DNA from 2 places in the Pseudomonas antarctica genome. Region 2 is predicted to be linked to the other one. Evidence: predicted binding sites of a transcription regulator. Region 2 holds the regulator's gene; the other holds the start of a gene.
The links. Region 2 encodes FliA, which starts transcription of late flagellar genes. Its sites were predicted from a motif close to CTAAAGTTTNNNNNNNNNNNGCCGNTAA; they were not measured.

Region 1 (4,480 bases), 2.5 Mb from region 2:
AGACCACGTAGGTGGCATCCGGGGTGTGCCCCAGTTCGCCGAACAGTTTTTCCAGGTCGGCCTTGTTCGGCAGCAAACCCGGCGCGGGCGGTTGGCCCAGTTGGGTGCGCTTGGGGTCAACGAAATGCGCGCCGGGGATATGCCCTTCGGCGTAGCGGGCGGCACTGGTGAGGTCCACCAGAATCAGGTGTTCGGCATCCAGTTGACCGAGCAGGTCGCTGGATTCGATCACCAGCGGCAAGCCAGAGAAGTCAGGCATGTGAGGTCTCCTGGGCACAAATGTTGGCGATAAAGGAGGGCGATTGTAGCGCAAGCATCAGGCGCTGCGGTTGGTAAAGCTGTGCAGCGCTTTCTCGATGCATTGGGCGGTTTTGCCGAATGCCTGCACGGTGGTTTCCGAGAAGGGGCCGCCGCCCTGGTCGGCGACCATCAGCATCACCACGCGACCGTTACAGCTCAGGGAGCGCAACAGCAGGTGTTCGCCGGTAAACAGGCGACGCAGGACTGGCGGTAACAGCGCGGAAAACTGCGCGTGATTGTCCGGCGTGAGGCGCACCTGGGCGGGCTTTTCCAGCAGGCGCTGCAGCAGCGTGCTGTTGACCACATCCAGGCTCAGGCTCGCGGCGTCCCTGGGCAAACCGTCGGCTTGATGCACGCGCAAGGTGCTCAGGGCGCGGTCCGCCATAAACAGCAACACCCGTTGCATGCCGCTGGCGACCAGGGCTTCTTTGGCGCACGTAGTCAGGTGCATGGCGTTGGCAAAGCGGCTCGGCTCGACCAGCAATTCGGTACAGCGCTTGCGCCACACGGCCAATGCTTCGGCGGTGGGCGGCGGTGCAGGCAACAAGCCGCGATGAATTTTCTGTACATGCCACGGCCAGATCAGCGACAGCGCCGGGTGCCAAAGATCGGGCATCAGGGTGGTGCGGGCGCTGGCCACCGCTTGCTGGTGAACCTGCTGCTGCACGTCACTCAACGGCTCCTGCAAGTACAGCGCGGTGAGGTATTGCCAGCGCTCGGCGTGCGGGCAGGTCCACGATTCCTGGGCCGACATCGCCAGGCCGTTGGCCAGCAGCACGGTGTTCGCCGGCTGGTTGAGCCAGCGGCGCAGGTTGGGTTCGGCATCCAGTAATTGCTGCTGGCGCAGCGCGTCATCTTCACGGGCGATGTGCAGCGCCTTGACCAGCAAGCGCTGCTCGGTCAGCAGCAGGTTATAGCCCTGGGAGACCCAGATCGGCAGGTGCCAGGCTTCGGTCAAGCCGAGGCACAAGTCCAGCAGGCGCACACCGAACAGCTCCCGCTCGACCTTGTAAGCCGACTGGCCTTTATGGATAACCCGCAGTTCCCATTCTTCCAGGAGCTTGGGATACGCGACGGCCAATGGCCATAGCGGGGACAGAAACAGCAGGCTGCCCCAGTGGATGTCTTGCCACAAACGCGCCAGGCGGCTGGCGAACAAACCGCTGGCTTGCTGGGACGCGTGTTGGCTCACCAGCAGCAGTTGGCGCAGGGCCAAGGGGATTTCATTGGCTGGAACCGAGGGCAGTCGCGCCAGCAGTTCTTCGGCGCGTTTCAAACCGAGACGGTTAAGCGCCACTTCGAGGTTTTCCGCCGGTTCCGCCATGCTGTTGTGCGTATGGCTGTTGGCCTCGCGCATCACGCTGAGCACCAGCGCCGGGCTGTTTTGCATCAGCTCGGCAATGTCTCGCAATGAGCTGCGGCTGTCGCGAATGGCTTTGCACACGCGCTCGTGACTGGCCTGAGGCACGGGCAGCGGCACGTCGTCCAGACGCTTTATCCAAGCGGCGAGTGTGGTGGGTTTTGCAGTGGGTACTGTCGTTTCATTTGCCATGATTGGGGCGCGATCATCACTTGCGTTCAACACGCCCGGAACGGGCCGAATTGGCTTTTCGCCTTAACGGGCTATAGTCTGGCGCAGTTTTGCCGATAAGTAGAACAAGAGTTTTCGGCTGCACTCAATATGTCCATGAACCCGACGGCGCAAGTACCAATCCCCTATGGCTAAAATTATCGGCATCATCGTCGTCATCGCAAGCGTGCTCGGTGGGTACGTCCTGTCCCACGGTAAAATTGCTGCGCTGATCCAGCCCTTCGAAGTGATGATTATCGGCGGTGCGGCCTTGGGTGCATTCTTGCAGGCCAACCCCGGCTACATGACCATGCATGTGATCAAGAAGTCGCTGGGCATGTTCAGCTCGCGTTTCTCTCACACCTTCTACCTGGAAGTACTGGGTCTGATATTCGAGATCCTCAACAAGAGCCGCCGCGAAGGCATGATGGCCATCGAAGGCGATATCGAAGACGCCGCCGCCAGCCCGATTTTCGCCAAGTACCCGGCCGTGCTCAAAGATGAGCGCATGACCGCCTACATCTGTGATTACCTGCGCATCATGTCCTCCGGCAACATGGCGCCTCACGAGCTGGAAGGCTTGTTCGACATGGAGCTGTTCAGCCTTAAAGAAGAGTTGGAACACCCTTCGCACGCCGTGACCGGCGTTGCTGACGCCATGCCCGGGTTTGGTATTGTCGCGGCGGTACTCGGTATTGTGGTGACCATGGCGTCCCTGGGCGAAGGCGACCAGAAGGCCATTGGCATGCACGTGGGTGCGGCCCTCGTCGGTACCTTCTTCGGTATTCTGGCGGCCTATGGTTTCTTTGGACCGCTCGCTACCTGCCTGGCCCATGATGCCAAGGAAGAGGTCAACCTCTACGAAGCGATCAAGGCGTGCCTGGTGGCTTCGGCGTCCGGTATGCCGCCATCGCTGGCGGTGGAGTTCGGGCGCAAGGTGCTGTACCCGAAACATCGCCCAAGTTTTTCCGAGCTGGAACAAGCGGTTCGCGGTCGCTAAACCATGGAAAACAACCAGCCGATAATCATCAAGCGCGTCAAGCGCTTCGCTGCGGGGCACCATGGTGGCGCATGGAAAATCGCCTTCGCCGACTTCGCGACGGCGATGATGGCGTTCTTTCTGGTGCTGTGGTTGATGTCGACCGCTACGCCGGAACAAAAAATCGCCATCGCCGGTTACTTCAAGGACCCGATAGGCTTTTCGGAGAGTGGTACGCCCTTTGTGATTGACCTGGGCGGCTCGCCGCAGCTGGCGCCTGAGCGCACCATCAACCCCGAGGTCAAGACCGAATCGCCGCAGGAAAACATCCCGATCGAGCGCGACACTGTCGAGAGCATGGCCGAGCAGGTCGAGAAAGAGCGCCTCGAGTTGTTGCTGCAGGAACTGCAGACCAAGGTTGAAGAAAACCCGCAGCTGTTGAAATTCAAGGATCAGATTTCCTTCGAGATCACGCCGGAAGGCTTGCGCATCCAGATCACCGACGCCGCCAACCGGCCGATGTTCGACTCCGGCAGTGCGCGTTTGAAACCGTACTTTGAAGACATCCTGCTGGCCATGGCCGACACGATCAAAGCGGTGCCGAACAAGATCAGCATCAGTGGCCACACCGACGCCAAGCCGTATGCAGGCCAGGGCGACTTCGGCAACTGGGAGCTTTCGGCCAACCGTGCCAACGCTGCCCGGCGTGCGCTGGTGGCGGGCAGCTATCCGGACCCGCAAGTGGCGCGCGTGGTGGGTTTTGCCTCCTCGCAGCTGTTCGATCCCAAGGACCCGTTCAACCCGATCAACCGTCGGATCGATATCGTGGTGCTGACCAAAAAAGCCCAGCGTGCGATCGAAGGCGATCAAGGCGCGGCCCCATCGGCACCGACCCAAGGTGCCGGTGCGCCAGGCGAAGTGCCGGCTGATCCGAACGCCATTCCACCAGGTCAGGAGCCGTTGCCTGCCCATGAGCTGCGGCAGAAGCTGAACCTGTTTGATGATGGCGGGGTGAAAGATCCTACGGCGCCTGCACCGGCGCCCGGCTCGTAAGCCGCATGCAAAAAGGCCGCGATGATCGCGGCCTTTTTGTCTCAGCAGTTTAGTAACTGCTCTCGGGCAAGCTCGCAATAATCGAACGATAGCTGTTCATGCGCTGCTGCTGTACGCGGCCATCTTCCAGGGCCTTGAGCAGTGCACAGCCCGGCTCGCGGTCGTGTTTGCAGTCGCGGAAGCGGCAGGTGCCGATCAGGTCGTTGAATTCGATGAAGCCCGCTTCCACATCGCTGCGGCTGACGTGGCCGAGGCCGAATTCACGAATGCCTGGGGAGTCGATCAGTTCACCGCCGCCGGGGAAATGGAACAATCGTGCGGTGGTGGTGGTGTGGGTACCCTGGCCGGACAGCTCCGACAGCGGGCCGACACGGGTGTCGACTTCCGGCAGCAGGCTGTTGACCAGCGACGATTTGCCCACGCCCGACTGGCCGACAAACACACTGATGCGCCCGTCCAACTGCTGTTGCAGCTGTTCCATGCCGTTGCCGTGATGCGCCGAGACTTCCAGCACCGGGTAACCCAGGGTGCGATAGACCGCCAGCAACGCATTGAGCGCCGGGGCGTTCTGCTCGTCG
Region 2 (8,773 bases):
GGGGAAATCTGGGTGTGCCGTTGCTGTTGCTGGTGATGCTGGCAATGATGATGTTGCCGATGCCGCCGTTCCTGCTCGACGTGTTTTTTACCTTCAACATTGCCCTGTCCGTCGTGGTGCTGCTGGTCTGTGTGTATGCCCTGCGGCCGCTGGATTTTGCGGTATTCCCGACCATCCTGCTGATTGCGACCCTGCTGCGCCTGGCGCTGAACGTGGCGTCTACGCGGGTGGTGATGCTTCATGGTCAGGACGGCCACGCCGCCGCCGGTAAGGTGATCCAGGCCTTCGGTGAAGTGGTGATTGGTGGTAACTATGTGGTCGGTATCGTGGTGTTCGCGATCCTGATGATCATCAACTTCGTGGTGGTGACCAAGGGCGCCGGGCGGATTTCCGAGGTGAGTGCGCGGTTTACCCTCGACGCCATGCCCGGCAAACAAATGGCGATCGACGCCGACCTCAACGCCGGCCTGATCGACCAGAACCAAGCCAAGTCCCGCCGCCTGGAAGTGGCCCAGGAAGCCGAGTTCTACGGCTCCATGGACGGTGCCAGCAAATTCGTACGCGGCGACGCCATCGCCGGCCTGCTGATTCTGTTCATCAACTTGATCGGCGGCATGGCAGTCGGCATCTTCCAGCACGGCATGACCTTCGGCGATGCGGGCAAGGTGTACGCCTTGCTGACCATCGGTGACGGTTTAGTGGCGCAATTGCCATCACTGTTGTTATCTACAGCTGCAGCCATCATGGTGACCCGTGCTTCGGGCTCCGAAGACATGGGCAAGCAGATCAGCCGGCAGATGTTCGCTTCGCCCAAGGCGCTGGCCGTGGCGGCGGGCATCATGGCGATCATGGGCATCGTGCCCGGCATGCCGCATATCTCGTTCTTGAGCATGGCGGCCATGGCGGCCGGCGGTGCTTATCTGTTCTGGCGCAAGCAAAACCTCGTCAAGGTCCAGGCCCAGCAGGAAATCGCCCGCCAGCAGGACTTGCTGCCGTCGCCGGCCCGCGCCCAGGAAACCAAGGAGCTTGGCTGGGATGACGTCACCCCGATCGACATGATCGGCCTGGAAGTCGGCTACCGCCTGATCCCGCTGGTAGACCGCAACCAAGGTGGCCAACTGCTCGCGCGGATCAAGGGTGTGCGCAAGAAGCTGTCCCAGGACCTGGGCTTCCTGATGCCCACCGTGCACATCCGCGACAACCTCGACCTGGCGCCCAGTGCCTACCGCCTGACCCTGATGGGCGTGATCCTCGCCGAAGCGGAGATCTACCCCGACCGCGAACTGGCGATCAACCCCGGCCAGGTATTCGGCACACTCAACGGCATAACCGCCAAAGATCCGGCTTTTGGCCTGGAAGCCGTGTGGATCGAAGTCAGCCAGCGCAGCCAGGCACAGTCTTTGGGTTACACCGTGGTAGACGCCAGCACGGTGGTCGCTACCCACCTTAACCAGATTCTCTACAAGCACTCCCACGAGCTGATCGGCCACGAGGAAGTCCAGCAATTGATGGGGTTGCTGGCCAAAGCCTCGCCAAAACTGGCCGAAGAACTGGTGCCCGGCGTGCTGTCGCTGTCGCAGTTGCTCAAGGTGCTGCAGGCCTTGCTCGCCGAACAGGTGCCGGTGCGCGACATTCGCAGCATTGCCGAGGCCATCGCGAACAATGCCGCCAAGAGTCAAGATACTGCCGCGCTGGTGGCTGCGGTGCGCGTCGGATTGTCCCGTGCAATCGTGCAAAGCATTGTAGGGGTTGAGTCTGAGCTGCCTGTTATCACCTTGGAGCCAAGGTTGGAACAAATATTGCTCAATAGTATTCAGAAGGCAGGGCAAGGCCAGGAAGAGGGCGTTCTGCTGGAGCCAAGCATGGCTGAGAAGCTACAGCGTTCGTTGATCGAAGCCGCGCAGCGTCAGGAAATGGCGGGTCACCCGGTGATTCTGCTGGTGGCGGGCCCGGTCCGAGCGATGTTGTCGCGGTTTGGACGTCTGGCAGTGCCGAATTTGCACGTTTTGGCTTATCAGGAAATTCCTGACAACAAGCAAGTGACTATTGTCGCGACAGTAGGGCCCAACGGCTGAGGTAGTGGGATATGCAAGTTAAGCGTTTTTTCGCCGCCGATATGCGTCAGGCCATGAAACTGGTACGTGATGAGCTGGGCGCCGATGCCGCGATTATTGGAAACCGCCGTATTGCCGGCGGTGTCGAGCTGACGGCTGCCCTGGATTACACCCCCTCGGCGCTGGCGCCGCGCGTGCCGAACATGGAGCTTGAGGACGAGCTGCGCAAGACCGCTTCGCGCATTGTCTCGGCCCAGGCTGAGCTGAGTATGCGTGGCGACAGCGATTCCACCAGCAGTCGCCAGTTGTTCGCCGGCCTGCCGCTGACCGCCGCCGAACCGCTGGTTGAGCCGACATTCAAAGAACCGCCGCGTCCTGCAGCGCCAGCCCCGGCTGCCGCAGTCGACCAGCGCGTGTTTGACTCGATGCGTTTTGAACTCAATGGCCTGCGTGAGCTGCTTGAAGTGCAATTGGGCTCGTTGGCGTGGAACCAGCTGCAAGGCAGCAAACCGCACCAGGCCAACCTGTGGCGTCGCCTGCAACGTATCGGCCTGTCCGGCCCGTTGTCCCGCGACCTGTTGGCACTGACTGCTGAAGTCGAAGAGCCTCGCCAGGCCTGGCGCATGTTGCTGGCCCACCTGGCACGCATGATCGTCACGCCGGAAATCGAACCCCTGGAAGAGGGCGGTGTGATCGCCATGGTCGGCCCTGCCGGCATGGGCAAGACCACCACCCTGGCCAAGCTGGCTGCGCGTTATGTGCTCAAGTACGGCGCGCAGAATATCGCGCTGGTGAGCATGGACAGCTACCGTATTGGCGCCCAGGAACAGCTTAAGACCCTGGGCCGCATCCTCAATGTGTCGGTGACCCACGTCGACGCGGGCCAGTCCCTGGCCAACGCGCTCGACCCGTTGCTGCGCAAGCGTGTGGTGCTGATCGACACTGCCGGCCTGCAAGCCAGTGATCCGGCATTGCGCATGCAGCTGGAAAGCCTGGCTGGGCGTGGCATCAAGTCAAAAAATTACCTGGTGCTTGCAACCACCAGCCAGAAACAGGTTCTTACCGCTGCCTATCACAGCTACAAGCGTTGCGGCCTGGCGGGTTGCATTCTGACCAAGCTCGACGAAACGGCGAGCCTGGGTGAAGTGCTGAGCCTGGCCATCAGTCATGAATTACCGGTCGCCTACCTGACCGACGGGCCGCGGATTCCGGATGATTTACATCTGCCGCGCCGTCATCAGTTAGTCAGCCGTGCTGTCAGCGTGCAAATGCAAGAAGAGCCTAGCGAGGAAGCGATGGCCGACATGTTCGCCGACCTTTACCACAACCCGGCAAAGCGGGTGGGTTGAAGGGCAGGATGAACACCGTGAAAAGTATCTACATCGATGGTCTGCAAGCGATTCACGCGGCCAAGCCATGTAGCCTGCGTCTAAGCAAGACAAGGTAAAGAAATAAAATGGGCAGCATGCATCCCGTACAGGTGATCGCGGTGACCGGCGGCAAAGGTGGCGTCGGAAAAACTAACGTGTCAGTGAATTTGTCCCTGGCCCTGGCAGAGCTTGGCCGTCGGGTCATGCTGCTGGATGCTGACCTGGGGCTGGCGAACGTCGACGTTCTGCTGGGGCTGACACCCAAACACACCCTTGCCGATGTGATCGAGGGCCGCTGCGAGCTGCGCGATGTGCTGCTGCAAGGTCCCGGTGGCATTCGTATCGTGCCGGCGGCCTCGGGTACCCAGAGCATGGTGCATCTGAGCCCGGCGCAGCACGCCGGCCTGATCCAGGCGTTCAGTGACATCGGCGACAACCTCGACGTGCTGGTGATCGACACCGCCGCCGGGATCGGCGAGTCCGTGGTCAGCTTCGTGCGCGCTGCCCAGGAAGTGCTGCTGGTGGTCTGCGATGAGCCCACCTCCATCACCGATGCCTACGCCCTGATCAAACTGCTTAACCGTGACTACGGCATGAATCGCTTCCGTGTGCTGGCCAACATGGCCCAAAGCCCGCAGGAAGGGCGAAACCTGTTCGCCAAGTTGACCAAGGTCACGGATCGCTTCCTCGATGTCGCCTTACAATACGTTGGCGCAGTTCCCTATGACGAGTGTGTGCGCAAGGCTGTGCAAAAGCAGCGTGCAGTCTATGAAGCGTTCCCTCGTTCGAAGTGCGCATTGGCGTTCAAGGCTATTGCCCAGAAGGTCGATACTTGGCCGTTGCCCGCCAACCCGCGCGGGCATCTGGAGTTTTTCGTCGAGCGATTGGTGCATCAGACGAGCGCAGGACCGGTGCTATGACAGCCAGCGGCTATAACCTTTACAAAAACTCGGCACGTGACAGCCAAGGCGAATTGATCGAGCGCTATGCGCCCCTGGTCAAGCGCATTGCCTACCACTTGCTGGCACGCCTGCCTGCCAGTGTACAGGTTGAAGACCTGATCCAGGCCGGCATGATCGGCCTGCTCGAAGTGTCGACCAAATACGACGCGAGCAAAGGCGCGAGTTTCGAGACGTATGCGGGTATCCGTATCCGTGGTGCGATGCTCGATGAAGTGCGTAAAGGGGACTGGGCGCCGCGTTCGGTACACCGCAACACGCGAATGGTCAGTGACGCAATTCGTGCAATTGAAGCAAAAACAGGTCGTGACGCTAAAGATCATGAAGTTGCGGCCGAACTCCAATTGAGTCTCGACGATTACTACGGGATTTTGAACGATACCTTGGGCAGCCGCCTGTTCAGTTTCGACGACCTGTTGCAGGACGGCGAACACGAAGGGCTGCACGAGGACGGCGCGAGTGCACATCTCGAACCGTCGCGCGACCTGGAAGATGAACGCTTCCAGGGGGCGTTGGCGGAAGCGATTGCCAATTTGCCTGAGCGTGAGCGACTGGTGTTGGCGCTGTACTACGACGAAGAGCTGAACCTCAAGGAAATCGGTGAGGTCCTGGGGGTCAGCGAATCGCGTGTCAGCCAGCTGCATAGCCAGTGCGCAGCCCGCTTGCGGGGGCGATTGGGAGAGTGGCGCGCGCGCTGACAGGCAGTGTGGGGATACTGCAGCGCAATTAGGCGAGAGGTGAAAAGCCTTTCGCGGGTTCGTTCCGTGGTACCCCTGGCAGTCCTTTTTGTGTAACGCCTGTTGATTGAAATGGCGCGTCCAGGTGCTGGGCGCGTTTAAGACTGCTTGGAGGTCGAATTGGACAAGAACATGAAAATCCTCATCGTTGATGACTTCTCAACGATGCGGCGGATCATAAAAAACCTGTTGCGTGACCTTGGGTTCACCAACACGGTCGAGGCGGATGACGGCCTGACGGCGATTCCTATCCTCAACAGCGGGAGCATCGACTTTCTGGTAACCGACTGGAACATGCCGGGCATGACCGGCATCGACTTGCTGCGTCACGTGCGCGCCGATGAAAAACTGCGCAGCCTGCCTGTGCTGATGGTGACCGCCGAAGCCAAGCGTGAACAGATCATCGAAGCCGCCCAAGCCGGGGTTAACGGTTACGTGGTTAAGCCATTCACTGCATTGGCCTTGAAAGAGAAGATCGAAAAAATCTTCGAACGCATCCACGGCTGATGCCACCACGGGGGAGCTATGGAGCATAAAGAATCATCGCAGGCAGACTTTGAGTCGACCCTGAAAAAGCATGCTCACCAGTTGGTCGAAAGCCTTGAAAAAGGCCAGTTCGGCGACGCGGTGCAGTTAATCCATGAGCTTAACCAGACCCGTGACCGCGGCCTGTACCAGGAAGTGGGCAAGCTCACACGCGAGCTGCACAGTGCGATCGTCAATTTTCAGATTGACCCGCACATGCCCCAGGCCGAAGAAATCTCGCAAATCACCGATGCCACCGAACGCCTGTCCTATGTGGTCAGGCTGACTGAGGCGGCGGCCAACCGCACCATGGACCTGGTGGAAAACGCCACGCCCCTGGTCAATGGCATGGCGACCGAAGCGCAGGCCCTCAGCGTTGACTGGGGCCGTTTCATGCGTCGGGAAGTGGGGGCTGAAGAGTTTCGTGAGTTGGCGCGTCGGGTCGACGCTTTTCTGTCGCGCAGCGAAGAGGAAAACCGCAAGGTTGCCAGCAACCTCAATGACATTCTGCTGGCCCAGGATTACCAGGACCTCACCGGTCAGGTGATCAAACGCGTGACCCAGTTGGTCACCGAAGTGGAAAGCAACTTGCTCAAATTGGTGCTCATGGCTGGCCAAGTTGATCGTTTTGCCGGCATCGAACATGACCGCGAAGCGATCCTCTCGGAAAAAGATCCACAAAAACATCTCGCCAAGGGTGAAGGTCCGCAGATTCATGCCGATAAACGTGAAGACGTTATGTCAGGTCAGGATGACGTAGATGACCTGTTATCCAGTTTAGGCTTCTAAGGAGCACCCACATGAGCTTCGGCGCCGATGAAGAAATCCTTCAGGATTTCCTTGTAGAGGCCGGCGAAATTTTAGAGCAACTGTCCGAGCAACTGGTCGAGCTGGAAAGCCGCCCGGATGATGCGAACCTGCTCAATGCAATTTTTCGCGGTTTTCACACTGTAAAAGGGGGCGCCGGCTTCCTCCAGCTCCATGAGCTGGTGGAGTGCTGTCACATCGCCGAGAACGTATTCGACATCCTGCGCAAGGGTGAGCGACACGTCGACTCGGAACTGATGGACGTGATTCTCGAAGCATTGGATGCGGTCAACGGCATGTTCAGTGAAGTGCGCGAACGTGCACCGATCACGGCGGCCACGCCGGAACTGCTGGCCGCCCTGGCGCGCCTGGCAGAACCTGCCGACACCTCGGTTGCCCCGGTGGTGGAAGCGGCGCCTGTGGCCGAGCCGGAAGCGGACGTGACGGACAGCGAGTTCGAGCAGTTGCTCAACTCCCTCAGTGCGGTGAAGGCCGAAGCTGAAGCACCGCAAGCGGTCGCCCCGCCTGCAACGCCGACCAGCGAAGACATTACCGACGCTGAATTCGAGTCCCTGCTCGACCAGTTGCATGGCAAAGGCCAGTTCGCTGCCGACGCGGTGGCACCTGCCGCTACGCCGGAAGTTCCGGCTGCCAGCGCCAGCGCCAGCACCGACATTACCGACGACGAATTTGAAGCGTTGCTCGACCAGTTGCATGGCAAAGGCACCTTTGCGGCCGAAGCCTTGCCGGAAGTCGCGGCCACGGCCACCGTCGCGCCTGCCGTGCCTGCCGCCAGCGCAGAGCCTGCCGCTGACGGGCTGATCTCCGATCACGAATTCGAAGCCTTGTTGGACGAATTGCACGGCAAGGGCAAGTTCACCGAAGTGGCCCCGGCTGCTGCGGCGACCGCCACGCCTGTCGCGGCGAAACCTGCGCCGGCCAAAGCCGCCGCGCCGGTTGCCGCCAAGCCCGCTCCAGCCCCTGCAGCCGCCCCGGCGCCTGCACGTGCCGCAGCGGCACCCGTGGCCGAGAAGCCTGCCAGTGAAGCCGAAACCACCGTGCGCGTTGATACCGCACGCCTGGACGACATCATGAACATGGTCGGCGAACTGGTGCTGGTGCGTAACCGCCTGGTGCGCCTGGGCCTGAACAGCGGCGACGAAGCCATGCAGAAAGCCGTGTCGAACCTCGACGTGGTCACTGCTGACTTGCAGACCGCGGTGATGAAAACGCGGATGCAGCCGATCAAGAAAGTCTTCGGCCGCTTCCCGCGTCTGGTTCGCGACCTGGCACGCCAGCTCAAGAAAGAAATCAACCTGGAACTGGTGGGTGAAGAAACCGACCTCGACAAAAACCTTGTCGAGGCCCTGGCCGACCCGCTGGTCCACTTGGTGCGCAACGCCGTCGACCACGGCGTCGAAACCCCGGAAGAGCGCGAAGCCTCGGGCAAGTCCCGTAACGGCAAGGTGATTCTGGCGGCAGAGCAAGAAGGCGACCATATCCTGCTGTCGATCACCGATGACGGCAAGGGCATGGACCCGGCGATCTTGCGCAATATCGCAGTCAAGCGTGGCGTGATGGACAAGGACGCCGCCGACCGCCTGACCGACACCGAGTGCTACAACCTGATCTTCGCCCCGGGCTTCTCGACCAAGACCGAGATTTCCGACGTGTCCGGCCGTGGCGTCGGCATGGACGTGGTGAAGACCAAGATCAGCCAGCTCAACGGCTCGATCAATATCTACTCGACCAAGGGCCAGGGCTCGAAGATCGTCATCAAGGTGCCGTTGACCCTGGCGATCATGCCGACCCTGATGGTGATGCTGGGCAACCAGGCGTTCGCTTTCCCGCTGGTCAACGTCAACGAAATCTTCCACCTCGACCTGTCGCGCACCAACGTGGTGGACGGCCAGGAAGTGGTGATCGTACGCGACAAGGCGTTGCCACTGTTCTACCTCAAGCGCTGGCTGGTGGCATCGGCCAAGCATGAAGAGCAGCGCGAAGGCCATGTGGTGATTCTCTCCGTGGGCACCCAGCGGATCGGCTTTGTCGTCGATCAACTGGTCGGCCAGGAAGAAGTGGTCATCAAGCCTTTGGGCAAAATGCTGCAGGGAACCCCGGGCATGTCGGGTGCGACCATCACCGGTGACGGTCGGATCGCGCTGATTCTCGATGTTCCGAGCATGCTCAAGCGTTACGCCGCACGGCGTATTTGATTCTGGCGGGGCAGGGCGGTTTGCCCGCCCCGCCTAACGGAGTGTTTATGGCAGTCAAGGTCCTGGTGGTGGACGATTCGGGTTTCTTCCGCCGCCGCGTCTCGG

Region 1: the regulator FliA is predicted to act here: its motif matches at 1,924-1,951, upstream of motA (flagellar motor stator protein MotA).

What each region holds. Positions count from the first base shown of each region.
Region 1 covers NZ_CP015600.1:612,115-616,594, forward strand. Annotated here, with positions in the region: gene A7J50_RS02470 (rhodanese-like domain-containing protein) at 1-259, opposite strand, end outside; gene A7J50_RS02475 (HDOD domain-containing protein) at 317-1,852, opposite strand; gene motA (flagellar motor stator protein MotA) at 2,019-2,870, shown strand; gene motB (flagellar motor protein MotB) at 2,874-3,902, shown strand; gene rsgA (small ribosomal subunit biogenesis GTPase RsgA) at 3,952-4,480, opposite strand, start outside.
Region 2 covers NZ_CP015600.1:4,522,317-4,531,089, reverse strand. Annotated here, with positions in the region: gene flhA (flagellar biosynthesis protein FlhA) at 1-2,075, shown strand, start outside; gene flhF (flagellar biosynthesis protein FlhF) at 2,087-3,403, shown strand; gene fleN (flagellar synthesis regulator FleN) at 3,511-4,344, shown strand; gene fliA (RNA polymerase sigma factor FliA) at 4,341-5,081, shown strand; gene A7J50_RS20460 (chemotaxis response regulator CheY) at 5,253-5,627, shown strand; gene A7J50_RS20455 (protein phosphatase CheZ) at 5,646-6,434, shown strand; gene A7J50_RS20450 (chemotaxis protein CheA) at 6,446-8,668, shown strand; gene A7J50_RS20445 (protein-glutamate methylesterase/protein-glutamine glutaminase) at 8,716-8,773, shown strand, end outside.